DNA from 3 places in the Paenibacillus sp. 2KB_20 genome. Region 1 is predicted to be linked to each of the others. Evidence: predicted binding sites of a transcription regulator. Region 1 holds the regulator's gene; each other region holds the start of a gene.
What was found. Region 1 encodes Rex, which represses fermentation and respiration genes when NADH is low (regulators of the CRP and FNR family bind a similar motif). Its sites were predicted from a motif close to TTGTGAAATATTTCACAA; they were not measured.
Positions count from the first base shown of each region.

Region 2: nadA (quinolinate synthase NadA) is a predicted target of Rex. The motif match lies at 7,851-7,868, and genes of this name have one in related genera.
Region 3: AB4124_RS12445 (polymer-forming cytoskeletal protein) is a predicted target of Rex. The motif match lies at 2,414-2,431, and genes of this name have one in related genera.

Region 1 covers NZ_JBFRHH010000003.1:38,193-48,202, forward strand. Annotated here, with positions in the region: gene AB4124_RS09400 (hypothetical protein) at 1-128, opposite strand, end outside; gene AB4124_RS09405 (cell wall elongation regulator TseB-like domain-containing protein) at 393-911, opposite strand; gene AB4124_RS09410 (amidohydrolase) at 943-2,244, opposite strand; gene AB4124_RS09415 (redox-sensing transcriptional repressor Rex) at 2,219-2,884, opposite strand; gene dinG (ATP-dependent DNA helicase DinG) at 2,957-5,833, opposite strand; gene AB4124_RS09425 (hypothetical protein) at 6,005-6,634, opposite strand; gene panD (aspartate 1-decarboxylase) at 6,756-7,139, opposite strand; gene panC (pantoate--beta-alanine ligase) at 7,132-8,022, opposite strand; gene panB (3-methyl-2-oxobutanoate hydroxymethyltransferase) at 8,019-8,906, opposite strand; gene AB4124_RS09445 (biotin--[acetyl-CoA-carboxylase] ligase) at 9,208-10,010, opposite strand, start outside.
Region 2 covers NZ_JBFRHH010000023.1:15,718-25,727, reverse strand. Annotated here, with positions in the region: gene spoIIE (stage II sporulation protein E) at 1-1,640, shown strand, start outside; gene AB4124_RS32425 (vWA domain-containing protein) at 1,808-2,548, shown strand; gene AB4124_RS32420 (serine/threonine protein kinase) at 2,532-3,452, shown strand; gene tilS (tRNA lysidine(34) synthetase TilS) at 3,501-4,931, shown strand; gene hpt (hypoxanthine phosphoribosyltransferase) at 5,000-5,539, shown strand; gene ftsH (ATP-dependent zinc metalloprotease FtsH) at 5,639-7,714, shown strand; gene nadA (quinolinate synthase NadA) at 7,944-8,882, shown strand; gene nadB (L-aspartate oxidase) at 8,921-10,010, shown strand, end outside.
Region 3 covers NZ_JBFRHH010000004.1:45,466-55,475, reverse strand. Annotated here, with positions in the region: gene argH (argininosuccinate lyase) at 39-1,454, shown strand; gene AB4124_RS12450 (alpha/beta hydrolase) at 1,589-2,362, opposite strand; gene AB4124_RS12445 (polymer-forming cytoskeletal protein) at 2,692-3,420, shown strand; gene AB4124_RS12440 (VanW family protein) at 3,605-5,041, opposite strand; gene ftsE (cell division ATP-binding protein FtsE) at 5,248-5,934, shown strand; gene ftsX (permease-like cell division protein FtsX) at 5,924-6,832, shown strand; gene AB4124_RS12425 (murein hydrolase activator EnvC family protein) at 6,860-8,128, shown strand; gene AB4124_RS12420 (S41 family peptidase) at 8,258-9,727, shown strand; gene AB4124_RS12415 (PDZ domain-containing protein) at 9,822-10,010, shown strand, end outside.

The DNA.
Region 1 (10,010 bases):
TCATATTGCGACACAACATTTGCCAGCGGATTTTGCAAAGCCATCTGCCGATACAGAAACCATCCGCCAAAGAGAACCGATGCTGAGATCACGACAGTCAGCATGATAGGTACAATGCGTAGTTTCATGAAGTTCCTCCTTCATTTCCTATATGAAATTTTGTCTATCATTTTGTGACACAATAGTACATATAACAACGATATATTTCGATGCATGTAATTTATATGCTCGTTTTGTACAAGTACGAGTATATCACATCTTATATACTTTTTCATGCATGTCTGTGAAAATATTTAGAACAGTTTTTCCATATTCTTTCTGAATGCGCTTACATGTTGGAGAAAAAGAGAGGCACCCTATGAATTTTAAAGGGCGCCTCGCTTACTGCATTTTTATTGATTTGGAAGAATAATGTCATTCCCGATGGTGTTACCATCTTGAAAACGATAAAACCGATAGCCGCGCTGACCGTTGTGTTCATACTGCAGCTGCCATGCATACTCGCCCTCATACATTCCAGGCAGCAACCGCTTAATTTCAACGCCAGGCAATTCGTTATAGATCTGATCCCGCATCTGGGCTTCTGACATTCCCGTTTTCAATAAAACGGACTGGACAGCGTCAGCACCTTCAACAGGTACGTTGTCATCCGTAAATTTCACCCATACCATACGATCTTGATTGTCTTGATCCTTCCCGCTTACCACCCAATAGTTATTATCCTCGCCCCACACCGATTTATAGGTCTTCCCGGACGTAACCAATTGGCCATGCTGCTTCGCGGCAACAATTGCCATTCTTTCTTCATTCCAAGTATCTTTCATAACATATGAATAATAGAGCTGTAAACCAAGCAGCAACAGCAGCACGATGGACACACTCAGCAAAATCCACTTCGTTTTTTTCTTCAAATCCGTCTTCCTCGCTCCCCTTGATTATTCCCTAGAGGGTTGTAAGACGCTCAAAGGCACGCTGCGCTTCCCGGCGGATACGTTCCTCATCAAGAGTAAGACTCGCGCCATTCTTCACGACCTGCTTGCCGTCAACCCATACATGCTCTACATCCTTCGCACTGGCTGAGTAGATAGCGTGTGAAATATAATCGGTCCGTGGAAGGAAGTGCGCTTGATCCGTGTTCAGTGCGATCATATCTGCTTTCATTCCTACCGCAAGTGTGCCGATATCCTCAAGGAACGCCGATCGGGCTCCATACTCTGTTCCCATCCGAAGCGCTTCGGATGCTGGAATGGCTGTTGGGTCCCCACTTACACCTTTATGGATCAGTGCAGCCAGTCGCATCTCTTCAAACATATCCAGATTATTATTGCTCGCAGGTCCATCGGTACCCAATGACACAGTGACCCCAGCTTTCAGCAGTGCAGGCACGCGTGCAATGCCGCTGGCAAGCTTCAAATTGCTTCCTGGATTATGCGACACCATAACTTGATGCTTGGCCAGGATTTCGATTTCTTCATCGGTCAGATGGACGGCATGCGCAAGCAGCGTTGGCCGGGAGAACATGCCAAGCTTCTCCAAATGGGCAACAGGGCGAAGTCCGTAGTCTTTTACATTCTGAGCTACTTCCGTTTCCGTTTCGGACATATGCGTATGCAAAGGCAGATTCAAATCATGCGATGCCTGAACGAATTTTTCGATGAAATCCGGCGGGCACGTATAAGGTGCATGCGGCGATATCATCGTCGTAATTCTCCCGTCAGCCTTGCCATGCCAGTCTTTTGCGAATGCCACCGCCTCATCCAGCTTCTGCTGCTGTACCTCAGGCGGACATAATCCGATGACGCCGCGCATTAGGACGCCGCGCATTCCTGAGTCCTGCACAACCTTGGCAACCTGATCCATATGATCATACATATCCACAAATGTCGTGGTTCCGCCTTTGATCATCTCCAGCACGGAGAGTGCGGTTCCCCAGTATACATCGTCGGCCGTGAATTTGGCTTCCATAGGCCACATTTTTTCCTGAAGCCATACCTGCAGTGCCAGATCGTCGCCATAACCGCGGAGCAGGGACATCGCCGCATGTCCGTGCGTGTTCACTAACCCCGGTAGGAAAAACAGATGAGTTCCGTCGATAACTTCTGTTCCCTCTTGGACGGTTGGCTCTTCTTCACCCAGATAGGTTATCCGGTCATTCTCCACAACCATATATCCGCGTAGCACGGTTCTTCCTTCCTCTAATACCGCAAACGTTCCGTTCTTAACCATCCACTTCGTTATCGTCATGTCCTGCATCCTCCTTGCCGTTATCCAAATAATAGGCCAAACTCTGCAAATCTGTAGTAAAATCAGCCGTATGAATCCTGATATGGGATGGGGCTTTCAGGATGGTTGGCGCAAAATTCAGGATAGCCTCGATGCCTGCGGCGATAAGCTGATTGGCTACATTCTGCGCTTCAAAATCCGGAACGGTGATTATCCCGATACGAATGCCGTACTCATGAACCGTCTTCTCCAGTTCCTCCATCGGCTGTACAACCAAATTGTTAATTTTCATACCAACTTTGGGAGAATACGAATCGAAAACCGCCACAATCTTCATATTGTCCTTCAGAAATGCATTGTAATTCGATAATGCATGTCCAAGATTACCGGCCCCAATCAATGCGACATTGATCTTCTGGTCCAGCTTTAGAATCTGGCGAATTTTCTCGATCAGATAAGATACGTCATATCCGATCCCTTTCCGTCCAAAATCACCGAAATACGCTAGGTCCTTACGAATTTGAGCAGGATTGAGGTCCAGTTTTTGTCCCAGTTCCTGGGAGGAAACCGTGGAGACCTCCCTTTTCTGAAGCTCATTCAAATAGCGCAAGTATACAGGTAATCTGCGGACCACGGCTTCCGAAATTTTTTCCGATTTCATTCATGCTCCCCCTAATAATAGGTTAATAACTACATTTTTTTGTGACAGATCATTTCGTTCATTGTTTCACTTTTATTCAGCTTGGTTCTCTATGCCTGCCTCTTCCTGCAGCCATTCCGTAATTCGGGGAACGATCCCCTCTGTCGGCATGTGCTCCATCTTCGGCCCCGGCAAAGAATATAAGAAATATTTCCCGTAATAGGATTCAATGACCCGGGTATCGTAGACAATGACAATCCCCTTATCTTGCGCGGTCCGCACCAGTCGGCCAAATCCCTGTTTGAAGCGAATGACCGCTTGCGGAACCGAAAGTTTCATGAACGGGTTCTTCTTCTGCTGCTGCAGCAATTCGCTCTTGGCTTCGACCAAGGGATGATTCGGCGGCTGGAACGGCAGCCGGACGATCGCAAGGCAAGTGAGCGCCTCCCCGGGTATGTCTACCCCTTCCCAGAAGGAGCTCGTACCCAGCAGGACCGAAGCACTGCTATCCTGGAATCTCCGGATTAACTTGGTACGGCTGGTTCCGTCCATCCCTTGTCCCAGTACCGTAATATCGCTGGATGCCAGCGCCTCCTTCAACGGCTCGTGAACCTGACGCAGCATGCGGTACGAAGTGAACAGCACAAGCATGCGGCCATGCGTAGCGATTGCCGTATCGGCCAATGATTGCACAAGTGTATTCACAAAGAGTGCATCCCCGACCGAGCCCTTCACGCTCGGAAAATCGCGCGGCACGACAAGGAGGGCCTGCTCCCTGTAATTAAACGGGGACGGCAGCAGAACCGTGTTCAGGTTGCCGCTATCTGCCGCTTCCTGAAGACCCAAGTTCTCGATCATGAACTGAAACGATTTATCCACCGACAAGGTCGCCGATGTCAGGATCACGCTTTGTTTCTTGTCAAAAAACAATTCCTTCAAGTGGGTGCTAACATCTACAGGCACTGCATAAAGCTGCAGCGATTTGCCGCGGAAATTCCCGTTAGCCTCCATCCAGTATACCGTGCCTTCATCATTCAGAGCCATGAAAGACCTCAGGTCCTCGCGGTGTGCGGCCAGGTCCTTAAACAGACCCGATAGGTCTGTTAACAAACTGTCCGCGCTGTAGTCGTCCAGATCTTCCTTCATCTCGGCGATCAGCTTGTCACCCTTGCGAACGACATCGCCCAGCGTCACATGAATTTGATGCTCGAGCTCGGCCAGCGAATCCCAATCCTTCGGCTTCTTCAGAGGCGATAAGCGAAGCGAGAATTGACCGGCATCCCCCGGAGTCGCGTCTCCGCGTTCCGGAAGCAGTCCGAACAATTGATCGCTGAGCCGGTCCCAATTCTCTTTTGCGGTGATCAGATCCGGATAAATCCGGTCTATGATGGAGGACCACTCGACAGCCTTCTCATGCGATGATGCTTGCAGCAGCTGGCGAAGAGCCGGAAGCTGACCGCTGCGGCTGTCTTTGTACATACGAGTCAACGTATGGACCACCGAAAAATATTTCATCTGCAAGCCAAGGTGCTTGCCAGCGACATCCTCCAGATGATGCGCTTCATCAATGACGAGACGTTCATAACTCGGAAGCAGCTGATGATTCGCTTTTACGTCAGTGAACAGCTTCGAATGGTTCGTAATGACAACATCCGCGATGCCCGCTTCATGTTTGGCCCTGTGATAGTAGCATTTGCGGAACCATGGGCATGCACGGCCAAGGCAGGAATCCGAATCACTGGAGATCGTCTCCCAGAAATCCCCTCCGCGACCGCCAAAGTTCAGTTCTTCATCATCCCCGTTCTCCGTCTGGGTCAGCCAGACCAGCATCTGCGCCGCGGTGATCACATCTTCCTTCGGGGAATGAAAATCTCTTCTATTTATTTTATGTTCAAATTTTCTCAAACACAAATAATGGCCTCTTCCCTTGAAAATAGCCGCTTTAAAAGGAAAAGGAACAACCTGGGTGAGCAGGGGAATATCCCGGTCACGCAGCTGTTCTTGAAGGTTGATTGTATGCGTGCTTACCATAACCTTCTGTTCCTGCTTCACGCTTTGATAAATCGACGGCAGCAAATACCCGAGGGATTTGCCTGTTCCCGTGCCGGCTTCGATCAATAAATGTTTATTATCATCGAGGGCCTGCATCACTTCCTGAAACATCATGTCCTGGGCATCCCTGCTCTCATAATGAGGCAGCGTTTCTTTTAGACGTTCACGGACATCATTCATGTATTGCTCAAAGCTTACATCCGCCAACGGATTAGGCTCCGACTCATCCCTGGCAGGCGCAATATCGTTCCAATCGTCAACGGCCAGGGCAAATTGACGATAGTACGTATGGGTGTCTCCGGCTTGTACAGCCTGGAACTCCCTGTCAGCACGGATGCCGTCAAAGAACCAGGCCAAGTCGCTGTCCTCGTCGGCAAACAGGTCGCTTAACCGCTGCACGGTAAGGAGAGGAAGCTCATCGATCTCCTCCAGGCATTTCAGCAGTGCATAGGCTGTGGCAAGCGCATCGCTGTCCGCCTGATGCGGACGGTCATGCTCCAGACCGAAATGAGAAGAGACCATCCCGAGCTGATAAGAAGGCAGCGAGGGAAAACATATTTTTAAGAAGTGCATCGTATCTAGAATTCGGCCGCTGAACGGTAAATAGCCGCAGCGATCGAGTGCATTTTGCAAAAAGTTAAAATCAAAAGCGACATTATGCCCAACCAATACGACATCGTCGAGCATGGGCACGAGTTCCATCATCATTTCTTCCAATGACGGAGCATCCGCTACATCACTGTCGGAAATGCCGGTCAAACCGGTAATAAAAGGAGGGATCGGAATCCCGGGATTGACATAGGTGCCGTATACGCGGGAGATGCTTCGATCCTCTTCGATGATGGCCAGTCCAACCTGAATGATCTCATCTGCTGACTGGTTGCCCGTGGTTTCAAAATCCAATACGGCAAATTTCATTTCGATAAAATCCCTTTCCTCCAGACTAATTAACAGCATACCAGAAGTTGCGGGTTTTGAACATTCCGGGTAAAAAATCCCCCGTTTCTCCTCCATCGCTCCATACGGCAAGAAGCGATACCAAAGTCTCAGTAATGAGCTCTGGCATCGCTTCTTGTAATGGCTTGATTTCTACAGCAAAGAGATCAATTGGCTGCCGTACTGGAGCTCACCGCGATTCTGCTTGCAGACCTCCAAATTGATAATGGGGTCAGGAAGTGTCGGGTCGCTGTGAATCGCCAGTGCAAAATGCTCCTCGGCTTTCCCTTGTTGTCCATTCAACACCTCGATGCATCCAAGCGCGTTGTAAATCATCGCTCGCATCTTCTTGTTGTCTGCCAGGGGCAGGATGGACACCAATACATCGGACGCTGGTATGGTTTGCCCCAAATAAAGATGGGACATCGCAATATACAGCTTGATCAGAAGGCTATCCGGAAATACCGTGGCGGCCACCTCAAATTGCTGTATAGCCGGCTGGAACATCAACAACTTGTAATAACCTTGGCCGCGAATGAATGCATCAAGCTGCAGTTCAGGCGCTTCGGTCGGTGGAAAAACAGGAGGTGAGGCGGCACTCTCGCGGAAGATAGCCATCTTCTCTTCAAAATGGAGCCATTCCTCGATAATGCCCTCGCTCATGCTTTTGAGCATGTTCCAGTTCTGTACCAGCGCCTGTTTTTGGGGACCTTGAGCAGAAGGGTAATGCTTCACAATTTCATCTAACATGTTGTTCATTTCAGCGAATACATGTTGAAACATAGCTGCATCCCACCCTTAGCGGAAAAATGAGATCAGTGCGTCGACCTGAACTCATTTTCTGTAGAAGTCGGTCTTTTCATCCCTTTAAGGTCCCGACACATTTTGGCTCTTAGGAGACCATTTAGAGAACCGCGGCGTGAACCTCACGATATTCCGTGTTAACCGGCTTATTCATTTCGTCAACGATCACAACCGTTGGGGTATGATTGTCGTATTCCTCTTTAGACATCATGGCATAAGAAATGATAATGACGTTGTCGCCAGGCTGTACAAGCCTTGCAGCTGCCCCGTTCAGACAAATCACACCACTGCCGCGTTCGCCTTTGATCACGTACGTTTCCAAACGGGCGCCATTGTTATTGTTCACGATTTGAACTTTTTCATTCTCCAAAAGGTCTGCAGCCTCCATTAGATCCTCATCAATGGTAATGCTGCCCACATAGTTCAGATTGGCTTCCGTCACCGTTGCGCGGTGGATTTTGGATTTCATCATTGTTCTAAACATGGGATCCCCCTACTTTTGGTTGAAGTAACGCATTGTCAATGAGACGGGTGCGGCCAAATCGTACGGCCAGCGCCATAATGACGGTTCTGCCTTCATCCGCAATGCGATATGAATCTTCCACGGGAACAAGTTCCGGGAAAGTGAGCAATTCTGCATAATCAATATCAGCGAGCGGGGACTGGGATATAGAATCCCGAAGATGAACACGGATCTCTCCTGCCGTTGTCGCTTGTCCCTGCTGGATCATCTCCTGAGCGGTCCGCAAAGAGCCCGACAGCACAAGTGCCTGTTCCCGCTCTTCCGGCTTCAAATACACGTTGCGTGAGCTTAGAGCAAGGCCGTCAGATTCGCGGATGATCGGACAAGGCACGATGGTTACGTCCATGTTCAAATCTTGAACCATTTGCTCAATGACGGCTACCTGCTGGGCATCCTTCATTCCGAAGAAAGCATAGTCAGGTTTTACGATATTAAACAATTTGTTAACAACCGTGGTAACACCGTCAAAATGCCCGGGACGGGAGGCCCCGCACAACAAAGACGTAATTTCCGATACAGCGATTTTGGTTTTGGTCGGCTGGGGATACATTTCCTGAACCGTGGGAATAAAAACCACATTCACCCCTTCGGATTCCGCCAACGCCAGATCGCGTACCTCATCCCGGGGATAGGTCTCATAATCCTCACCCGGTCCGAATTGAATCGGATTGACAAAGATACTGACAACCACCGTACCTGCCATTTCTCGCGCCTTACGCATCAGGCTGGCGTGTCCTTCATGCAAATAACCCATCGTAGGCACAAGTCCTACCGAACCACTGCCGGATTCCCAGCGGTCCTTAAGTTCTGATCTTAATTCCGCAATGGTGCGAATCACTTTCATGATGTCGTGCCCACCTTTTCCTTTTTGCTTCCATATAATGTTGTTGTCGTTTCGGAAGCCTCATGATTCTCGGCCTTGAAGACATGCTCCTCCGCCGGGAATGAGCGGTCCTTCACTTCCTTCACATACTGCGTAATGCCTTCACGGATGACGGAGCCTACATCAGCGTATGTTTTCACGAAGCGTTTGTCCCGATAGGGAGACGCATATTTGATTAAATCATGGAATACCAGAACCTGACCGTCGCAGTAACGACCCGCTCCGATGCCAATCGTCGGTATGCTCAGCGCTTTAGATATTTCCGCCGCAGCCTCTTCTGTAACCAGCTCCAATACAATTGCGAATGCTCCAGCCGCTTCAAGTGCCTTTGCATCATTCATGAGCCGCTGAGCGTCTTGGGCATCCTTGCCTTGGATCCGGTAGCCTCCAATTTGATTCACCGACTGAGGCGTCAGCCCGATATGACCCAGTACCGGTACGCCGGACTGTACGATCCGTTTCACGGTGCCGGCGATTTCTTCGCCGCCCTCCATTTTCACGGCATGCGCATGACCTTCCTGCATCAATCTCCGCACCCCGCGCAGACTTTCATCAATATCTCCGTGATAGGTCATAAACGGCATATCCGCTACGATAAAAGTTTCTTCCGCTCCACGAGCGACGGCACGGGTATGGTATACCATGTCGTCCAGCGTTACCGGAATTGTGGAGTTATAGCCGAGCACGACATTGCCGAGGGAATCGCCTACCAATATCATATCAATATCCGCTTCCTCCGCCAGCTTGGCGGAAGGATAATCGTACGCGGTCAGCATGGTGATCGGTACACCCTTCTTCTTCATGTTCTTCATCTTCACGATGTTCAGTGGTTGTTTGCCTGCCATTGTGACACAGCCTCCTTTGTGTAAATAAGTTAGACACAATAAAAAAAACCTTTTAGCACATACTTGCTAAAAAGTCCGAAAGGCAAAAAAGAGTCACTCGCGATCGTCCCTTCTGTCTCGGTCCTTTCGGCTCAGAGCAGAATCCAACGTAACCGGCATAACAGTTATGAAGGTGTTCTAAAAAAATAATGCTGTTCAATACCACTTGCTGTAGAGTGCAATTCGCTCATGGCGATACCGCCTCTTGGTCATAGTATAACAAAATCCAACTACGATTTCACCATGTTTCATTTACCTGGTATTAAAAAAGAATTTCACCGGAATATACGGGGATCAGCTCGTCATCTTGATTGCGGACCAGCAGCGCACCATCTCGGTTGAGTCCTGTGGCAATCCCGCTAAAACGGTCAAGGGCCGTCTGCACTTGAACTTCCCTGCCCACCGTGCCGGATAAAGCTTCCCAGAGAGAGGCTATAGGCTCGAAGCCCTGCTCGTTGTACAATTCATATAAAACCTCCATCTCCGCCATGATGGACTGGATCAGCTCTGTCCGATTGACGGTTGCTCCGCCAGCCATGCGAATCGAAGTCGCAACGCTGCGCAGCTCCTCCGGAAAATCCGATTCTTTCAGATTGGCGCTGATGCCGATACCGGCAATGCAGTAGCGCACCCTTTCGTCTTCTGTTGCAGACTCCAGCAGAATGCCGCACACCTTTTTGCCTTGATACAGAATGTCGTTTGGCCATTTGATATCGGTTTGCACACCGGCGCACTTCGTGATCGCACGGCATACCGCTACGCCTGTCAACAAGGTGAGCTGCTGGGTTAAATGCAGAGGTTGCTTCGGTCTGAGCACCAGGCTCATCCATATGCCTTTGCCTCTCGGGGAGTGGAATTTCCTGCCCATTCTCCCGCGGCCGCCCGTCTGCTCTTCCGAGATCACAAGCGTGCCTTCGGTTGCCCCTTCTTCCGCCAATTGCCGGGCATCTTCCTGCGTTGACGCCGTTTTGTCAAGCAGCTTCAGCGGTTTCCCGAAGGTTTGACTGGTCATCCCCGCTGTCAGTTGTTCCACGCTCAGTTTGTCCGGTTCATCCATCATGCGGT
Region 2 (10,010 bases), on a different contig from region 1:
TGCTGCTGGGGGCAACTATTCTCTCCATCTATTTCAGCAATCCTGGAGAAGTGATGATCTCCACTTGGGAAACCTGCGCGGCTATCGTGTTATTCCTCATTACGCCCAAGAGTGTGATGCAGGCTATAGGCAAATATGTGCCTGGCACGCAGGATCATACCCGTTCACAGCATGAATACGCCAAGCGGGTCCGGGATCTTACAGCGGACCGTGTGACCCAATTTTCCCGGGTGTTCCGGCAGCTCTCGCAAAGCTTCGGACAGACGTCCGGGGTTATACAGCCTCCGGGCAAACAAACGGAGGAGATGAATCATTTCATGAATGCCGTGGCGGAGGGAAGCTGTGCCACATGCTTTAAACGGAATCAGTGCTGGGATATGAAGTTTTACCAGACTTATAAATATATGACCGATATGATGACCTCGATCGAGGATAATCCTGAGATGGAAGCAGACGATCTGCCGCCGGAATGGAGCCGGATCTGTGCCAAGAAGGAGGAGGTGCTTGGCATCCTCAAGCAGCAGTATCATCTTTACCAACATGATATGCAGTGGAAACGCCAAATATACGATAGCCGTCATCTGGTAGCGGAACAATTATCCGGGGTTTCGCAGGTCATGGAAGACTTGGCCCGAGAGATTAAGCGGGAAAGCCAGACCATGCACATTCAAGAAGAACAGATTCGGGAAGCGCTTCAGCAGCTGGGCTTATCGGTTCAAGGCATCGATATCATCAGTTTGGATTCCGGGCAGGTCGAGATTGAGATCATTCATGCATACACCCGGGGTTATGACGAATGCAGGAAGATTATCGGACCGCTGCTGTCCGACATTCTCGGGGAGCATATCGCCGTAATGGAAGAGACCTTGATCCATCCAAGAGATGGATTGGCCACCGTGCGATTCGGCTCAGCGAAAACATATGAAATTATGACGGGCGTAGCCGCAGCGGCTAAGGGAGGGGATATTTTATCAGGTGACAGCTTCAGTACGGTCGAGCTGGGCAACGGGACGTTTGTGGTAGCGCTTAGTGATGGTATGGGCAACGGGGAAAGGGCACGGCTCGAGAGCAGCTCGGCTCTGAATATATTAGAACAACTGCTTCAATCCGGGATGGATGAGAAGCTGGCAATCAAATCGGTCAACTCGATTCTAATGCTGCGCTCGCCGGATGAAATCTATGCCACGGTCGATATGGCCCTAATCGATCAATATACGGCTCAGACCACCTTTATGAAGATCGGTTCGACGCCAAGCTTTATCAAACGAGGCAATGATGTCATACCGGTCTCGGCCAGCAATCTTCCGATTGGGATCATTCAGGATATCGAAGTGGACCTAGTCTCATTACAACTGCAGGCCGGTGATGTTCTCATTATGATGACGGATGGCATATATGATGCTCCGGGTTATGCGGTAAACAAGGAGCTATGGATGAAACGAATGATTCAGGAAGTGAACAGTGAGGATCCGCAGGAAATTGCCGATTGTTTGTTGGAGAAGGTGATTCGTTACCAGCAGAATCAAATTCATGATGATATGACGGTGGTGGTCGGGCGTGTGGATCACTTTCATCCGGAATGGTCGAATGTGCATGTTCCGGGCTTTGCCCGAATGGAGCGGCCGCGAACGGTTAGCTGATGCGTTAGATAAATCAAGCGATTACCCGGGAAATGGAGGCCCCCGGAGATGGTAAATCTTTTTACGTCTATTCTTCCTATATATCGTTTGAACTCTCTTGAATGTGGAAATGATAGAGATAGAAGTCAAATCGATAGGAATGGATGAGACGGAGGCGATCATTTATTATGAAGCAAATTCTACTGATTACGGACGGGTGCTCTAACGTTGGGGCCAGTCCAGTTCTGGCCGCAGCCCATGCGCTCCAGGATGGTATTGTTGTGAATGTGGTGGGGGTTCTTGATTACGGGACGATCGGTGAGCTAGGGGGATTGGAAATTCAGGAGATAGCCAAAGCGGGAGGAGGCATACACCGGATCGTAGGCACACCGCAGCTGGCGCAGACGATACAGATGATGACTCGGAAAACGGTGGTTCAGACGATCCAACAAGCGGTAAATAAGGAGATACAGCATATTCTGGGGGGCGGGTCGCTGGAGGAGCTTCCGCCGGATAAGCGTTCGCAGGTCGTGGAAGTGGTGGATGAGCTGGCTGAGACATCATCACTGCAGGTCGCGCTGTTAATCGATGCAAGTGCAAGTATGAAACCCAAGCTGGCTGCCGTTGAGGAAGCGATACGTGATTTGATGCTGAGTTTGAAAGCGCGCGCAGGCTCAAGTGAATTGTCCGTATTCCATTTTCCTGGAAAACACAGCGGCGAGGATATCGTGATGGACGTGAATTGGACCTCAGATCTTGACGGCGCCCGGGGAATGTTCAGCCGCTTGCAGATGAGAGGGGCGACGCCGACTGGACCTGCCTTGTTAAAGGTGATTGAATTTTACCGATATGGTACACTAGAAGGTAATCAATCATGGCAGGGTCATTCCAGCCAAGAGGAAGGGATGCTCGGTGACTACGTTGTCTAACCCGGGTTATCCGCCAGGAACCGTAATTAAAGGCAAGTGGCGGAACAGCCGGTACATCGTGGAACGTATGCTCGGCAAAGGGGCTAACGGCAAGGTGTATCTGGTTCACCGGGCAGGAGTACGCGGGCGTTATGCTTTGAAAGTAGGGTATGACGCTCTGGATCTTCAATCCGAAATTAATGTGCTGAATGCGTTAAAAGAACAGATGCCGGACCCGTATCTCGTGGAGGCGGACGATCATCATGACGGCAGTGGCGAAGTGTCCTTCTATGTTATGCGTTACATTGAGGGGAGTCCGCTGCATCATTTTATTCGCAAACGCGGTGCCGACTGGATCGGATTGATCGGACTGAAGCTGCTCGAGAAGCTGTCCGTTCTGCATGCATCCGGTTATGCATTCGGTGATTTGAAGCCGGATAATGTGATGGTCTCGGCATACGGAAGAGTGGAACTGATAGATTACGGAGGCGTCAGCCCTTTCGGACGCAGCGTAAAGCAGTTTACGGAATGGTATGATCGGGGATACTGGAATGCCGGAAGCCGGACTGGCGACGTAACCTATGATTTGTTCTCGTTTGCCGTGATGTGCATCGGCCTGCTGGATGAGAAATCGTTACGGGAGGCGTCTTGCCAGCTTCCCCAGACCCGTAGTGTTGCAGATCTGCAGCTGGTGCTGCGAAGAAACCTTGTGTTCAAACCATACGCTGTTTGGCTGAACAAGGCTTTATCGGGGGATTTCGCGGATTCACGGGAAGCGTTGAACGAGTGGAGAAAACGAATATACGAAGATTCGGGCAGGAACGTGCGTCCTAATCCAGGACGAACTCCGCGTTGGCTGAAGAACGCGTTTGGTTTATCGTTAGTCATCATGGCCTTTGCTGTTTATTTTTTCTTCCGCTCATGAAGCTGAATTGTTACCTTGTTACTGGGAGTTCATAAAGGGGACCTGGAAGTGAAACAGGATTATTTACGGACATTCGTCCAACATGTCGAGCGTACAGCCGCAGAGTTTGATCTGTGGTCAGAAGGCGATAGCATCGTGGTCGCTGTTTCCGGCGGGCCTGATTCCGTTGCGCTCCTGCACGTGCTGCATGAAATTTCTTTGCACCGGACACCGCTCCGATTGATCTGCGCCCATGTGCATCATGGGTTTCGGAAAGAGTCGGACCAAGAGGCGGAGATGGTGCGTGAACTGGCGGAGCGGCTCGGACTTCCATTTGAAACGGCGTTCATCGATATTCCTGCTTATATGGAAGAGAGCGGTAAGGGTGGGCAGGAGGCTGCAAGAGAGAAGCGTTATGAATTTTTGCTGCAAACGGCTCATAAATACAACGCGCGCTCCGTGGCACTGGCTCATCATGCTGACGATCAAGCCGAGACGGTACTCATGAGGCTTCTGCGCGGAAGCGGCTTGTCCGGACTTGCCGGAATAAAATTTAAGCGCACGGAAAAAAAAGTGGAACTTATCCGCCCGTTCCTTCGTATGTACAAGGCGGATATCGTAGAGCTGTGCCACGAATGCGGTTTCCAGTATGCGGTGGATGATAGCAATCTACAGACGAAGTACCGCCGTAATGCGATTCGCCTGGAAGTATTGCCTTTTCTGGAACGATATAATGGGCAGTTCTCCTCCTCACTCAATCAGCTGGCCGAAATAGTCCAGCAGGAGGATGATTTTGTGGAGCTTGAAGCTGCGAAGCAATTTCGGAGTATGGTACAGGAGAACGATGGGAGGCTCGCTTTCGACGCGCCTTCCTTTTTGGGCTTACATGTCGCTTTACAACGGCGTTTGATTAAACTAATATTAAATTACCTGCCCTCAGACCAGGAAAACACCGATTTTGTCAAGATTGAAACGGTGCGCCATGGCATTCTTAACGATCAGCGAAGCAACTGGCGTCTGGATCTGGGTGACGGCATTACCTGTGTTCGTGAGTATGGAGTGATCCAGTTTTGGCCTAAGCCTCCGAATGAACAGGGACAGTACATATACATTCTTGATTCTCCTGATGTTTCGCAGCAGTATGTTAAGGAAATCGGAAAAATGCTGAAATTGTCGTCAATGACAGGAAGCGAAAGCCGGAACGGCTCCAGACCATCAGCCTTTGTGGCGGATTTTGATGCGGATGAGCTGACGTTTCCCTTAACCTTGCGTAACAGACAGCCGGGGGACAAGATGAAGATCATGGGATTAAACGGAAGCAAAAAGGTGAAAGATATTCTCATTGATGAGAAAATCCCACCGTCTGTCCGTGCCCGGATTCCTATTCTTTGTGACGGTTCCGGCAGCATCGTGTGGATTCCAGGTGCACGACGTTCCGTTCACGCCGCTTGCGGGCGGCACACATCACGAGTTCTCCGGATGGAGCTATCGGATGCTTAAGGCAAGTGTAAAACGAAGAATGGCCCGTTTCACGCTTTCATAGTATAAACGTAGGAGGTCCACTTAAGTTGCAGAATGACATTCAGGAAATACTCATCAGTGAAGAAGAGATTCACGCAAAGATTAAGGAACTTGGTTCCAAACTCAGCGCCGAATATGTGGGACGCAATCCACTCGTTATTTGCGTTCTTAAAGGTGCATTTATTTTTATGGCCGACTTGGTTAAATCCATAACAGTACCTCTTGAGTTGGATTTCATGGCTGTATCCAGTTATGGGGCATCAACCAAATCCTCCGGCGTGGTGAAGATCATTAAAGATCTGGACGCATCCGTTGAAGGCAGGGATGTGCTGATTGTGGAGGATATTATCGACAGCGGTCTTACGCTGAGCCATTTGATTGAGCTTTTGAAGAGCCGCAAGGCAAACTCGGTGCACGTTGTCACGCTGTTTGACAAGCCGGCACGCCGTACGGTGGATTTGCAGGCCGATTACACCGGATTCGTGCTGCCGGATGCTTTTGTTGTCGGATACGGGCTCGATTATGCCGAGCATTACCGGAACCTCCCCTACATCGGGATTTTGAAGCCGGAAATCTACAGCAGTTAAACCGCGGCAATGGGCTGCTATCACAGTTCAGGGCCCTTTGTTGAGATGGCCAGACAGGCTGTGGTAAAATATCTTATGTGTCTTGAGAGGAGGTAGGGGATGAGTCGGTTCATCCGGAATTCTGGTTTTTATTTGATTCTATTTTTAGTCGTGGTGGGCATAGTACAATTCGTTACTAATGGCGGCGAGCAAGCCGATGCCCCTAGTTATAATCAACTGCGGCAGGAAGTCAAAGCTAACAACATAGAGGAAATGACGGTACAATTTGACGGTTACGCTTATCTGGTGACCGGTAAGTATAGGGAGATTTCCGAAGAGAAAAAATCGGAGAATTTCTCAACCTATATTCCTGCCACGGATGCAGCGATGCAAGAGCTGACTGCAGCCAGTGACAGCAACAACGTCAAACTGTCCGTGCAGCCAATGGAAGGCCAAAGCATTTGGCTGACATTGCTTTCATCCTTTATTCCGCTCATCATTATGTTTGTTCTGTTCTTCTTCCTGTTTAATCAGGCCCAAGGCGGCGGCGGCAAAGTGATGAACTTTGGTAAGAGCAAAGCCCGCTTATATAATGAAGAGAAGAAACGGATTACATTTGAGGATGTAGCCGGAGCAGATGAAGAGAAGCAGGAACTTGTTGAAGTTGTTGACTTCTTGAAAGATCCGCGCAAGTTTAACACGGTTGGCGCTCGCATTCCGAAGGGCGTTCTGCTTGTCGGTCCTCCGGGAACAGGTAAGACGCTCCTGGCTCGTGCCGTTGCTGGTGAAGCAGGAGTGCCATTCTTTAGTATTTCCGGTTCCGACTTTGTTGAGATGTTTGTCGGTGTCGGTGCTTCTCGTGTACGTGACTTGTTCGAGAACGCGAAGAAGAATGCACCATGTATCATCTTTATTGATGAGATTGATGCTGTGGGTCGTCAGCGTGGCGCCGGACTTGGCGGCGGTCATGACGAGCGTGAGCAGACACTCAACCAGTTGCTGGTTGAAATGGACGGTTTCGGAGCGAACGAAGGCATTATCATCGTTGCTGCGACCAACCGCCCGGACATTTTGGACCCGGCGCTTCTTCGTCCGGGACGTTTTGACCGTCAGATTACCGTAGATCGCCCGGATGTGAAGGGCCGTGAAGCCGTACTGAAGGTTCATGCACGCAACAAACCATTGACGAAGGATGTTAAACTTGACATCATCGCCAAACGTACAACCGGTTTTACAGGTGCCGATCTGGAGAATCTCCTGAACGAGGCTGCCTTGCTTGCGGCTCGCCGCAACCGTAAAGATATCTCCATGCGAGAAGTGGATGAGGCGATTGACCGTGTTATCGTCGGTACGGAGAAACGCAGCCGCGTGATCAGTGATCGCGAGAAACGTATCGTAGCTTACCATGAAGCAGGTCACACCATTGTGGGTTACTTCCTCGAGCATGCGGATACGGTGCACAAGGTAACGATTATTCCTCGTGGCCGTGCCGGTGGATATGTCATCATGATGCCGAAGGAAGATCGGATGCTCGTGACGAAGCAGGAATTGCTGGATCGCGTAACCGGTTTGCTCGGCGGCCGTGTTGCTGAGGAACTGTTCATCGGTGAAATCGGAACCGGAGCATATAGTGACTTCCAACAAGCGACGGGCATTATCCGCAGCATGGTTGTAGAATATGGTATGAGTGAGAAGCTCGGACCGATGCAGTTCGGTACATCCCAAGGACAAGTGTTCCTTGGACGTGATATCGGACATGAGCAGAACTATAGTGATCGAATTGCTTATGAGATCGATCAGGAAATGCAGCGATTCATTAATGATTGCTATGAGAAATGTAAAGAGATCCTGAATAAGCATGCAAAAGAGGTTCACCTGATTGCGAACACGCTCCTCGAGATGGAAACGCTGGAGCTTGAGCAAATCAAGAATCTCATTGAGACCGGATCAGCTGAAGGCAACGGCAGTGGCGACGGTGAAGGAGAAGGTTCTACCGAGAATGGTGAACCGATCATCGACAACATTGGCGACGTGAAAGTTCGTATCCAAGGGAAAGAAGACGGCGAGCAGCCGACTTCCACGGAAGAAATTCCGAACAACCCGATGGATTCGAATGATCCAGGGCCGGAGCGAAAAGATTCCGAGCGCAAGGATCCTCCAGGCGGATCGGACAACGGTAACAGCAGCTTAACGTAATATTCGCTGATAAAACATCGAATACCGAATAAAATTGAAGAACCGGAGAACGATAATTCGTTTTCCGGTTCTTTTTGTGCTTTCTATCACATTGACAGGGGGCAGAACGAACGTGTACATTAGTTGTTAAATAAGGATGCGCATCCTTTCACAAAGGTGGAAACCATCCTGAAAGTCACATGGTCATCAGCGGCGAACCGCCGAACTACATAAAGGGAGAGGGTCGATCATGGAAGCTTTGGCACTGGAGCGTAAAGCAGAACAGAACCGTGAACTGCGTGAGCGGTTAATGCAATTGAAGAAGGAACGTAATGCAATCATTTTGGCTCATTATTATCAACGGGACGAAATACAAGAGGTCGCTGATTTCCGGGGGGATTCCTTCCTGCTCGCGCAGAAGGCAGCACAAACCGATGCTGAGGTCATCGTATTTTGCGGTGTGCATTTTATGGGCGAGAGCGCTAAAATTCTGGCACCGGGCAAGACGGTTCTTATACCGGATGAGCGGGCTGGCTGCCCTATGGCGGATATGGTGAACGTGGACGGACTTCGGAAGCTGAAAGCGCAGCATCCGAATGCGAAAGTGGTCACATACATCAATTCATCGGCTGAGATCAAAGCCGAAACGGATATCTGCTGTACGTCATCCAATGCCGTTAAAGTGATTCAGTCGGTGGATTCGGATGAAATTATATGGGTGCCTGATAAAAACCTGGGACATTATGTTCAGCAGCATACCGACAAGAAGCTTATTATCTGGGAAGGGTATTGCAACACGCATGACATGCTGACGGTTAAGGATGTTGTCGAGATGAAGGCCAAATATCCTCATGCGGAATTTGTGGTGCACCCGGAATGCCGTCCTGAGGTTGTAGCGATGGGCGATTTTGTAGGGAGTACCACCGCCATCCTGGAATATTGCAAAAATTCATCTGCCAAGGAGTTTATTGTAGGCACAGAGGATGGAACCGGATATCAGCTTCGATTGGATAGCCCGGATAAATCGTTCCACTTCGCTACGAAGTTCCTGGTGTGTCCGAATATGAAAGTGAATAACCTCAAAAAGCTGGTTAAAGCGTTGGAAACGATGAAGCCGCAAATTTATGTGCCGCCGGTCGTTGCAGAGAAAGCCAGAACTTCATTAGAGCGCATGTTACAAGTTAAGTAGCATGCGCTACTCTTTCGTGAAAAGACAGGTGAGGCATCGTGATACCGCAGTATTTAATTGATTTTGAGCTGAACGATCTTCCGGTCATTGAGACGGATGTCATCGTGATCGGTTCAGGCATTGCGGGTTTATATACGGCGATCATGGCAAGCGCGACTCAGAATGTACTATTGATTACGAAGAAATCGCTGCTTGAAAGCAACACGCGTTATGCACAGGGAGGGATTGCAGCCGTAACAGCCGAGGATGACTCTCCGGCCTACCACCGGCAGGACACCCTCCTGGCAGGGGCGGGCCTATGTTCTTCTACCGCAGTGGATGTGCTTGTCAACGAGGGCCCGGTCGGTGTTCAAGAGCTGATTCGGCTCGGTACGATGTTTGATGTGGAGAATGGCGAGCTCGCACTCACCCAAGAAGGCGCGCACAGTCATCGCCGGATCCTTCATGCCAACGGGGATGCAACCGGATATGAAATCGTGCGTGCCCTTTCCATTCAGATTGAAATGCTTCACAATGTAGAGGTGTGGGACGATCATTTTGTCATTGACCTGATTACCGAGCAGGGAGAGTGTCATGGCGTTTTAGTACAGATGCCGGACGGCAAACGGGTATTCGTACGTGGACGGGCGACGGTGATGTGTTCCGGGGGCGCCGGTCAATTGTACCGGTATACGACCAATCCGGAGGTTGCTACAGCGGATGGCGTTGCCATGGCTTATCGGGCAGGCGCAGAAATTCGGGATATGGAATTTATACAGTTCCACCCGACGGCGCTTAGTTATCCGGGGGCGCCCCGATTCCTTATATCAGAGGCGGTTCGGGGTGAAGGTGCCGTTCTTCGGAATATACGAGGGGAACGGTTCATGCCCAAATACCATGAATTGCTGGAGCTGGCGCCGCGGGATATTGTAGCACGGGCCATTGTCAGTGAGATGGAAGCAACGGGGTCTACCTTTGTATATCTGGATATTACCCATGAGTCGCCGGAGATGGTCAAACATCGATTCCCAACGATTTATGAAACCTGCATGCAATATGGACTCGATTTATCGTCAGATTGGATTCCGGTCTCCCCGGCTGCGCATTATATGATGGGGGGCATCAAAACCAATCTGCATGGCGAGAGCA
Region 3 (10,010 bases), on a different contig from region 1:
AAGCGGCCCTCTGCCTTAAACAGAGAGGGGCAAGTGTTGTGAGCAAGTTATGGGGCGGACGCTTTACGAAGCAGACCAACGCATTGGTAGAGGAATATACGGCATCCATCGGTTTTGACAAGCAGCTGGCCGAAGAGGATATCCAGGGAAGCCTTGCGCATGTGTCTATGCTGGGCAAATGCGGCATCGTGCCGGCCGAAGACGTGGAGACGATCAAGGCTGGCTTGAACAAGGTGCTGGAGCGCATCCGTGAGGGCAGCATCGAGTTCTCCGTATCGGATGAGGATATTCATATGAACATCGAGAAGAATCTGATTGAGGAAATCGGACCTGTCGGCGGCAAGCTCCACACAGGCCGCAGCCGTAACGATCAAGTGGCTACGGACATGCATCTGTATTTACGTAACCGCGTGGTGGCGCTGACTGGCATGCTGCATGAGCTGCAAACCGCATTGATCGGACAAGCCAAGGATAACCTGGATACGATTATTCCAGGGTATACGCATCTGCAGCGTGCACAGCCGATTCTGTTCGCACATCATCTGATGGCTTACGTGTCCATGTTTCAGCGGGATATCGACCGTCTGATCGACAGCTATAAGCGTATTAACGTGTTGCCGCTCGGGGCAGGCGCGCTTGCGGGTACAACGTTCCCGATCGACCGCCATTTCGTGGCAGAGCAGCTTGGGTTTGATGGTGTTTACGAGAACAGTCTGGATGCGGTCAGCGACCGCGACTTCATCCTGGAATTCCTCTCGGATGCTTCCATCATCATGATGCACTTGTCCCGCTTAAGCGAGGAGCTGGTGCTTTGGAGCAGCACGGAGTTCAACTTCATCGAGCTGGATGATGCGTTCTGCACGGGCAGCAGCATTATGCCGCAGAAGAAGAATCCGGATGTGCCTGAGCTTGTTCGCGGCAAAACCGGACGGGTATACGGCAATCTAATCGGTCTTCTCACCGTGCTGAAGTCCCTGCCGCTTGCTTATAACAAGGATATGCAGGAAGATAAAGAGGGCATGTTCGATACGGTGGCTACGCTGGAAGGCGCATTGCAGCTGTTCGCGCCGATGATCGCCACGATGAAGGTCAACAAAGGCCGCATGCGCGAAGCGGTGAATACCGACTTCTCGAACGCAACCGACATCGCGGACTTCCTGGTGGGCAAAGGACTTCCTTTCCGTCAGGCGCATGAAGTGATCGGCAAGACCGTATTGTACTGCATCCAGAACAGCAAGTATCTGCTGGACCTGACGCTGGACGAGTTCAAGCAGTTCTCGGAGCTGTTCGACGACTCCATTTATGGCGTCCTTCAACCGGAGACGGTGGTCAATGCGCGTAACGTTTACGGCGGCACGGCAACCGAGCAAGTGAAGGCGGCCATTGATCGCAGCGTGCAGACCCTTCAGGTCACGGAGGAATGGCTGGGTCTCCGTCAAGGGAATGTAGAGTAACGGCATAGAATACTTGGCGTGAAAAAAATAGAGGTGGATCGGCAAACATGACATTTGCCGATCCACCTTTTTTAAGATATGGGAAGATACCGTTGAACGAACCGCCGGCCCGTCCAGATGTGTCTATAGGTTCATCAGGCCTTCAACGGGAGCCACTTCAGCACATCCTGAATGTGGGTATCCCAATATCCCCAATCATGATCGCCTGGACCTTCCTGATAGGTGAGTTCGAGGGAGGTTTCTTCGCAGGCTTTGCGGAACGCTTGATTGTCTTCATAGAGGAAGTCTTCGGTTCCGCAGCATTGATACAGCAGCGGCTTAGGCCCTTCGGATCGTTCGACTTCCTGAAGCAGCCACAGCAAGTCATTGTCGGTACCGGTAATATCTTGATCTCCGTAGACTAATTGATGTTCAAACAAGGCCTCATTCCTCCGGATATGACCCGCCATATCGAGCGCGCCCGACAAACTGGCAGCCGCGGCAAAGGATTCCGGGCAGCGGAGCGCCAGCTTGAATGCCCCGTATCCGCCCATGGACAAGCCGGCAACGAAGTTATCTTCCCTCGCGTGGGATAACGGGAAGAAGGAACGGGCAATGGCCGGCAGCTCCTGACTGATGAAGGTCCAGTATTTGCCACCGTATTCCATGTCGGTATAGAAGCTGCGGTGAACTTGCGGCATCACGACGGCAATGCCCATCTCGGCCACATAGCGTTCAATGGAGGTTCTGCGCAGCCAGATGGAATCGTCGTCGGACAGGCCGTGCAGCAGGAAGAGCGTCGGATGCAGACCGCTTTTGGCATGATTGGTCATACCGATCTGCGAAGAGGTTTGCTGAGGGAGAATGACGGTCATGGACGTACTGAGACCCAGTACCTCCGAGTAAAAGCGACATTGCATAAGAGCCATGATGATGTATCCCCTTTCACTTTAATAAATGAGAGATCAATGAACGAGCCTATTTGAATCATATCACAATCAATCTCCCTTACTCCAAGCAAATCCGAACCATCATTTGCAGGAAAAGACGAGATAAAGTGCCTGAGAACGCCTCGGTCTTGGGACCGAGGTGAAGTTCAGCCATCGGGCTGTTCTATGAATAGCGGGGTTGTGGTATCTTAGAGGGAGATTATGACTCCACCTGGTGGAGGACGGACATTTATTGTAGAAATAACTGTTGTGATGAAGAAGTTAAGATATAGATAGTGATTACTTTGTAAATCTGGAGGAGGATACTCATGATACCACATGACGACAAGCTGTCCGATCTGAAGATTACGGGAACCGGAAGTTCAAGCGGCGGCCAATACGATAAGGTGCGCATTGACGGTGCCGGGCAGGTGAATGGAGATCTGGATTGCCGAGAATTAATAGGCAATGGAACGATGAGTGTTAGTGGCGCCGTCGCTGCCCGTACGATTCGCGTGAACGGTTCGGGAACCATTAAGGGGGCTGTGGAGTCTGAGGAGCTGCATGTAGCCGGCAGCCTGAGTTTGAAGGATGGATTGCGCAGTCGCTCCATCTTTATCGGGGGGCATTGCAGCATTCACGGAGATTCCGAATCGAAGAAACTTGAGGTCACCGGAAACCTGAGAAGCCGTGGTGACGTGCGGAGTGAATCCGCCACGTTGCAAGGGGGATTTAAGATCGATGGCCGCCTGCATGTTGGAACAGCGGATATCCGAGTATTGGGCCGCTGCCTTGCACAGGAAATCGTTGGAGACCGGATAACGGTCCGCAAAAAAGGGAAGCGGCTCTGGGAAATGCTGTCCTTGCCTTTACGGGGAACACGGCTGGAGGCTCGTATTATTGAAGGCGATGTCCTTGATCTCGAGTATGTTGAAGCCGATATCGTCCGCGGTAACCGGGTGATCCTAGGCAAAGGGTGCGAGATTCGGCAAGTGGAGTACAGAGATGAACTGTCACAGCATCCGGAAGCCGAGGTCAGAGCGTCTCGGCGGTTTTAAGGGAAACACGATGCCCTTCCGGATGGGACATCTGAATGCCGAGCTGATTGAAGGCGAGGATATCCGTCTGGAGAATACGAGAGCTGCTATAAAGTCGATACATTACATTGAAATAACGGCAAGGCAAACAGCCCGGATTCGCGGTTCTATCGCGAATCCGGGCTGTTCCATGTTGTCTTCAGGTTTACGGGGCACTGATACCGTCCTCAACCACTTCCTCTTTCGGGGTATCATTCGCTTCAGGCAGTTGGACATCGTTCGTCGGATTAATGGCAACGATGCTGTTCTGGGGGCGGTAGGTATCCTTGGATATTTTGACGTTCTCCACAACTTTGCCGTTTACTTTCTTGGCTCGGTAGGTTTCAACCACATAGCCTGGCTTCCCGTTCTGAACCACCTGCTTGAGTCCTGGAGGAAGCGAGTTATTGTGAATGATTTTCTCTGGTGACGGCAAGGTTTCAACGGTGGTGGACACAAGCTCATATTCCGTATTTTCCGGGAAGGTGCCGAACATCTTTAGTGTTAAATTATCGTGCGATACCTCCGATAAAATAAGCAGATGCTTACCTGTATTGTTCCGAAAGCGAAAATTGATCACCCCTTCAGCAAAGGTGGCATCCTGCCCCTTGGGCAGGTAGCTGACCGGAAGGGAATGATTGCGCCGTTCGGTGATTTCCAGCCCGACGAGCAAAGCGGCATGATAGACTGTGCTGGATACCTGGCAGATCCCGCCGCCGATCCCGGGAACCAGCTTGCCGTTCACGATAACGGGGGCTTCTTCAAAGCCGTACTCCTTCTTCGCGGCATCAATAATATGAGCATAATTGAATTCATCGCCGGGCTTCAGAATCATGCCGTCTACGGCTTTGGCAGCGGCAGTCACGTTATGAACGCGTCCAGGCCCGCTGGATCCGAGACTGGTAGAGAATTCGACGATTTTGCGCTCAATCCCCTCATCCTGCAGCGATTTTACGGTAACGGGGGGCTTTTGACGGATGACAGGCAGTTGGACCGTAATGATCTCATCCAATTTCGGCTCGGTGAAGTGAGACTCATTCGGAAGCGCAGCGACGAACCCTTCATAGAATGCCGGCCAATCGATGCGGTATGCCGTTTTCTCCGGGGTGTACCGGACAACGTCATCTTCGGATATGCTCCGTACCGCATTGACGGGTTCGCCAAAGCGTTCCTTTTGCCAGTCTTCGCTCAACCGCTCTTTTAACACATTGCGATCCCAGTCCGTGGATATATGCCACTCCAGCTGAAAGTTACGCCGGTAAAAAACCTGATCCCATAATGATCCTTCGGACAACCTGGCGATAGCTTCCCGAAAATCGGCAGCGCTGAATTGAACTCCGGCTTCCCGGAGAGTGAAGCTTTCCGTGTGCCCTTTCAGAGTGTCCGATTGCAGCTCCACCTTCAATGCTGTCATCGCCTGCAGCCGTTGATCCAGCTCTGACAGCACCTCGTCTGCGGGTGTACCGCCTACCTGCCAACCGGAGAGAACGACCCCCTTCGGGAGTTCCTTCTGGTTCACGTACATCGTCAATAGACCGAAGCCGACGGAGAGGAGAAGACCGAAACTGATGACAATGATGAGACCAAGATGAATTTTTTTCATTCGAACCACCTTCTTAACTTCGTATTGGCCGCAGTTCATGCACTTTTTCATGTATATGTCACGGTGGGCTTAAACTTTCGGGTACTCAAAAGGTAACAATTTTGTTACAATAGACGATGTCGTGAGGATTTTTCATGGATTTTAAAGGAATTCGATGGAAACTGTCGAAAAGTATAATGGCTAATTAAGGATTGGGAAGTGATGAAGTGATCGAAATGCAGGACGTATGGAAGACTTATCCGAACGGCGCTCATGCGCTTCAAGGAGTTTCCGTCAAAATCAATCGAAATGAATTTGTCTATGTTGTCGGACCGTCAGGTGCTGGCAAATCGACGTTTATGAAACTTATCTATAGAGAAGAAGTGCCTACGAAGGGGCAAATTTCTGTTAATGGATTTAATATCGGGAAGCTGAAGCAGCGCAAAATTCCCTATGTTCGCCGAAATATCGGGGTTATTTTTCAGGACTATCGTCTGCTGCCCAAGCTGACTGCTTACGAAAATGTAGCTTTTGCCATGGAGGTTATTGAAGCGCCGCAGCGTCTCATCAAGAGACGGGTCATGGAGGTGCTGGAGCTTGTGGGCCTGAGAGCCAAGGCGAACCGCGAACCTTCCCAACTCTCCGGGGGTGAGCAGCAGCGGATCGCAATCGCCAGAGCGATTGTGAATAACCCCTCCGTCATTATTGCGGACGAGCCTACAGGTAACCTGGATCCGGAAACCTCGTGGGGCATCATGCAGTTGCTGGATGAAATCAATTTCAGGGGAACCACCATCGTAATGGCTACCCACAACAGGGATATCGTGAACACCATGCGTAAACGCGTTCTTGCGATTGAGCATGGACAGATCGTCCGTGACCAGCAGAGAGGAGATTACGGGTATGAATTTTAGAACCTTCTTGCGGCACTTGCGGGAAGGGGCGAAGAGCGTTTTCCGGAATGGATGGATGTCGGTCGCATCGGTTACTTCCATCGTAGTGTCTTTGTTTATACTGGGCGTTTTCATGCTATTAGTCATGAATGTTAACGCTTTAGCCGATAAAGCAGATAGCAATGTGCAAATCAATACGTACTTAAATCTCAATGTGGATAAGAAGCTGCGCGAAACCATTAAGAGTGAAATCGAGGCAATGCCGGAGGTCGGCGGCATCAAGTTCGTGTCCAAGGAAGAGGGCATGAAGGAGCTTGAGGAAAGCCTGGGCTCCGAATGGGTGGAAGGCTTCAGCGAGGCGGACCAGAATCCGCTTCCTGATGCATTCGAGGTTTCCGTTATTGAACCGACCACGGTCGGTTTTGTTGCCGACAAGATTACCGCTCTGAACCAGAAGTATACGGAGGAGCCGATCCTGCGAGTCAAGTATGGGGAAGGCACGGTCGAAACTCTGTTCAAGATTACGAAGACGGTGCGGAATATCGGCTTTATTTTCGTAGCGGGACTCGGTTTGATGTCTATGTTCCTGATCTCGAACACCATTCGGGTTACTATTTTGGCCCGTCGCCGCGAGATCGGCATTATGAAGCTTGTCGGCGCGACCAACAACTTCATTCGCTGGCCGTTTTTCGTGGAAGGTGCCATGATCGGCCTGATGGGCTCCATTGTGACGGTCACGCTGTTGTTTGTAGGCTACAATCGTCTGTACGCTGCGTCGCAAACCGATCTGACGCTGGCAAAGAGCTTAATCCCGCTGGGAGATTTGTGGCTGCAGCTCGGCATCATTATCGTTGGGCTGGGCATGGTCATTGGCATCTGGGGCAGCACCATGTCGATACGTAAATTTTTGAAAGTATAAAACAAGGTAAAGGATGGGGAGCGAAACTTGAAGAAAATCGCCGCAGGAGTAGCAGCCTTATTACTGGCCACTGTTATGATTCAACCGACCGTCGGACAAGCCGAGAAGAAGACTTCAGCCGATGTAGATCGAGAGCTGAGAGTGCTTCAGGAGCAGGTCAAGAAAGCACGGGCACAGAAGAACAAAGCAGCGGAAAATAAACAAGAAGCTCAGCATTACAAGAAAAAAACAACGAAGAATTTGAAATATGTGATGGAGCAGATCAGCATCGTCAGCAATGAATTGACCAAAATCTCCATGAAGATCGAGGAGACAGAGGATCTGCTGAGAAAAACGACCAAAGAACTTGAAGCGGCGGAGGAGCGTATCGCCTCCCGTGAGAAGCTGTTGGAATCCCGGATTCGCCTCATCTATATGGATGGGCAAGTATCTTATCTGGATGTGCTGCTCTCCTCGACCAGCTTCAGCGATTTTATTGAGCGTGCGGATTCTTTGAAGACGATCGTTAACCAGGACCAGGATTTGCTGGTGGAGCATAAGCAGGACAAGCTGCTGGTCATCGACAAGAAGAAGGAGCTTGAAGGACAGTATGCAACCGCCAAGGACCTGTATGGTCAAATGGAGGACCGCAAGAGTATCCTGAACGAGAAGGAACAGGAGAAGCGCATACTACTGGCCCAGTATGATCAGGATATCGAGGATGCGGAAATCTTGACCGAAGAGCAGGATAAAATGTTGGTTGCCCTGGCAAGCAAACGTTCGGATCTGCAGAAGGAAAAGAATAAGCTTGCGGCTGAGGAAGCTGCCCGTAAAGCAGCGGCTGCCAAAGCGGCTGCGGCGAAAAGAGCCAAGGCGACCACCCTCGGTGGAAGTAAAGGTGGCGGCGGATACACAGGTAACGGCGGACCATTCGCGATCCCGGTTTCCGGTGCCAGACTTTCATCGGGTTATGGGCCTCGAGTTCATCCGGTAACGGGCCAGGCTGGCAAGATGCATACAGGCCAAGATTTCGCGGTACCACAGGGGACTGAGATCCGGGCAGCTGAGAGCGGCACGGTCATATTGGCCGAGTGGTGGAGCGGTTACGGAAACTGTGTTATTGTTGATCATGGGGGCGGCGTATGGACCTTGTATGGACATATCCGCAATGGCGGCATTAAAGTCAGCGAAGGCGACAAGGTGTCCAGAGGGCAGAAGATTGCCGAAGTGGGTTCCACGGGTCAGAGCACAGGACCGCATCTTCATTTTGAGGTTCGGATCAATGGATCGCCGGTCAATCCTTCGCCTTATCTGTAACAAACTTTTAGGACTTATACCATATAACCTTCAGACCGCTGTATAAATATTCCCAGCAAGCCAATCATATACTAGGTGGACGGGATTCCCCATGTGTAGCAGTTGAAACGTACAAAGGCGGTGAAGTACTTGCTGAAAAAACGAACGGCTGTCTTTCTGGTCATAGCTGCCATGCTGTGCGGCGTGCTGTTAACGATGGCTTTGACCCAGCTGCCCGCTCCTAGTCAGACCGGAGACGGTGAGGGGCTGCTGGCCAGTATAGCAAACAGGAATGGACTGGAGCAGTCTGAAGCGAAAAAACTGGGGACAGCGATTGACCTCATCGAAAGCAATTATTACAAGGATATCGATCGGTCGAAACTGATCGACGGCGCCATCAACGGGATGATGGAAGCGCTGGAAGATCCATATTCCAACTATATGGGAAAAGAAACGGCAGCCCAGTTTGAAGAGAGCATTGAGGGCTCCTTCTCAGGGATTGGTGCGGAGGTATCCTCTGTAGATGGCAGTGTCGTTGTTGTATCCCCGATCAAGGGATCTCCTGCGGATAAAGCCGGGATTCGGGCAAAGGATACCATCCTCTCAGTTAATGGGGAATCTTTGCAGGGTCTGGAGTTGAACGCGGCAGTCAACAAGATTCGCGGTCCGAAAGGTTCCAAGGCCGTCCTTCAGATTAAGCGTGCAGGCTCTGAGCAGCCTGTCGAGTATGTTATCGTTCGTGATGACGTCGATCTGGAAACCGTGTCGGCACGGATGGAGAAGGGCGGAATCGGTGTTATTGAGATCTCCCAATTCTCGCTGAATACAGGCGAACGCTTTAAGGAAGAACTCAAGAAACTGGAAAGCCAAGGCATGAAGGGACTGCTGATCGACGTCCGGAACAATCCAGGCGGCGTGCTGTCCGTTGTCATCGACATTGCAGAGCAGTTCGTACCTAAAGGCGAGTTGATCGTTCAGGTAGAGGATAAGAATAAGAAGCGGGAGAAGCATCCTTCGGGCGGTGAGGCGAAATCCTATCCGATAACGGTGCTGATGAACAAGGGCAGCGCCAGCGCTTCCGAAATTTTGGCAGGCGCACTGCAGCAATCGGCAGGAGCTACCTTGATGGGAGAGCATTCCTTCGGAAAAGGTACCGTGCAAACGAGCTTTGATAAGCAGTTTGGCGATGGAAGCCTGCTGAAAGTAACGATTGCCAAGTGGTTGACGCCAAACGGTACCTGGATCCATGAGAAGGGAATTGAGCCGGATATTCAGGTGTCACAGCCAGAATACTTTACCGTTGCACCGATCGATAAGAAGAAAACTTATACGTACGACACGAATAGCACGGATGTGAAGAATGCACAGATCATGCTTGAAGCGGTTGGTCATAAGATCGGGCGTACGGATGGCTATTTCGACCGGAATACAGAGAAGGCCGTTAAGAGTTTCCAGAGCAAGCACAAGCTGAAAGCGGACGGTATCCTTAACGGCGCTACAGCCGAGGCATTGGAAGCCGCATTGATTGAGAAGATTCAGGATCCGAAAGAGGATAATCAAATGAATCGCGGAATTGCTGAGGTCCGGAAGGAAATCGCCGCCAAGGCGTCGAACAAGTAAGAAGGCTGAACGTTAGCCTTCTTTTTTTTCTTTTAAGATATCTGAAAGTATAAATTTCGAAGCATCTTGAAGCTGAAAGGAGCGTGGCAAGCTGTTGGAGACATTGAAACAACTGCTGATGTATGGGATAGATGCAGGCATACAACTGCTGACGCAGCCCTTTTATTATATTTCGATTTTGTTTGTCATGCTGTTCTACCGAAGGCAGGTGTTGGTGGAGCGTAAGTTGTTCCATGTGAAGCTGCATTCCTGGGGATTGCAGACTTGGCGAACGTTTCTGGGC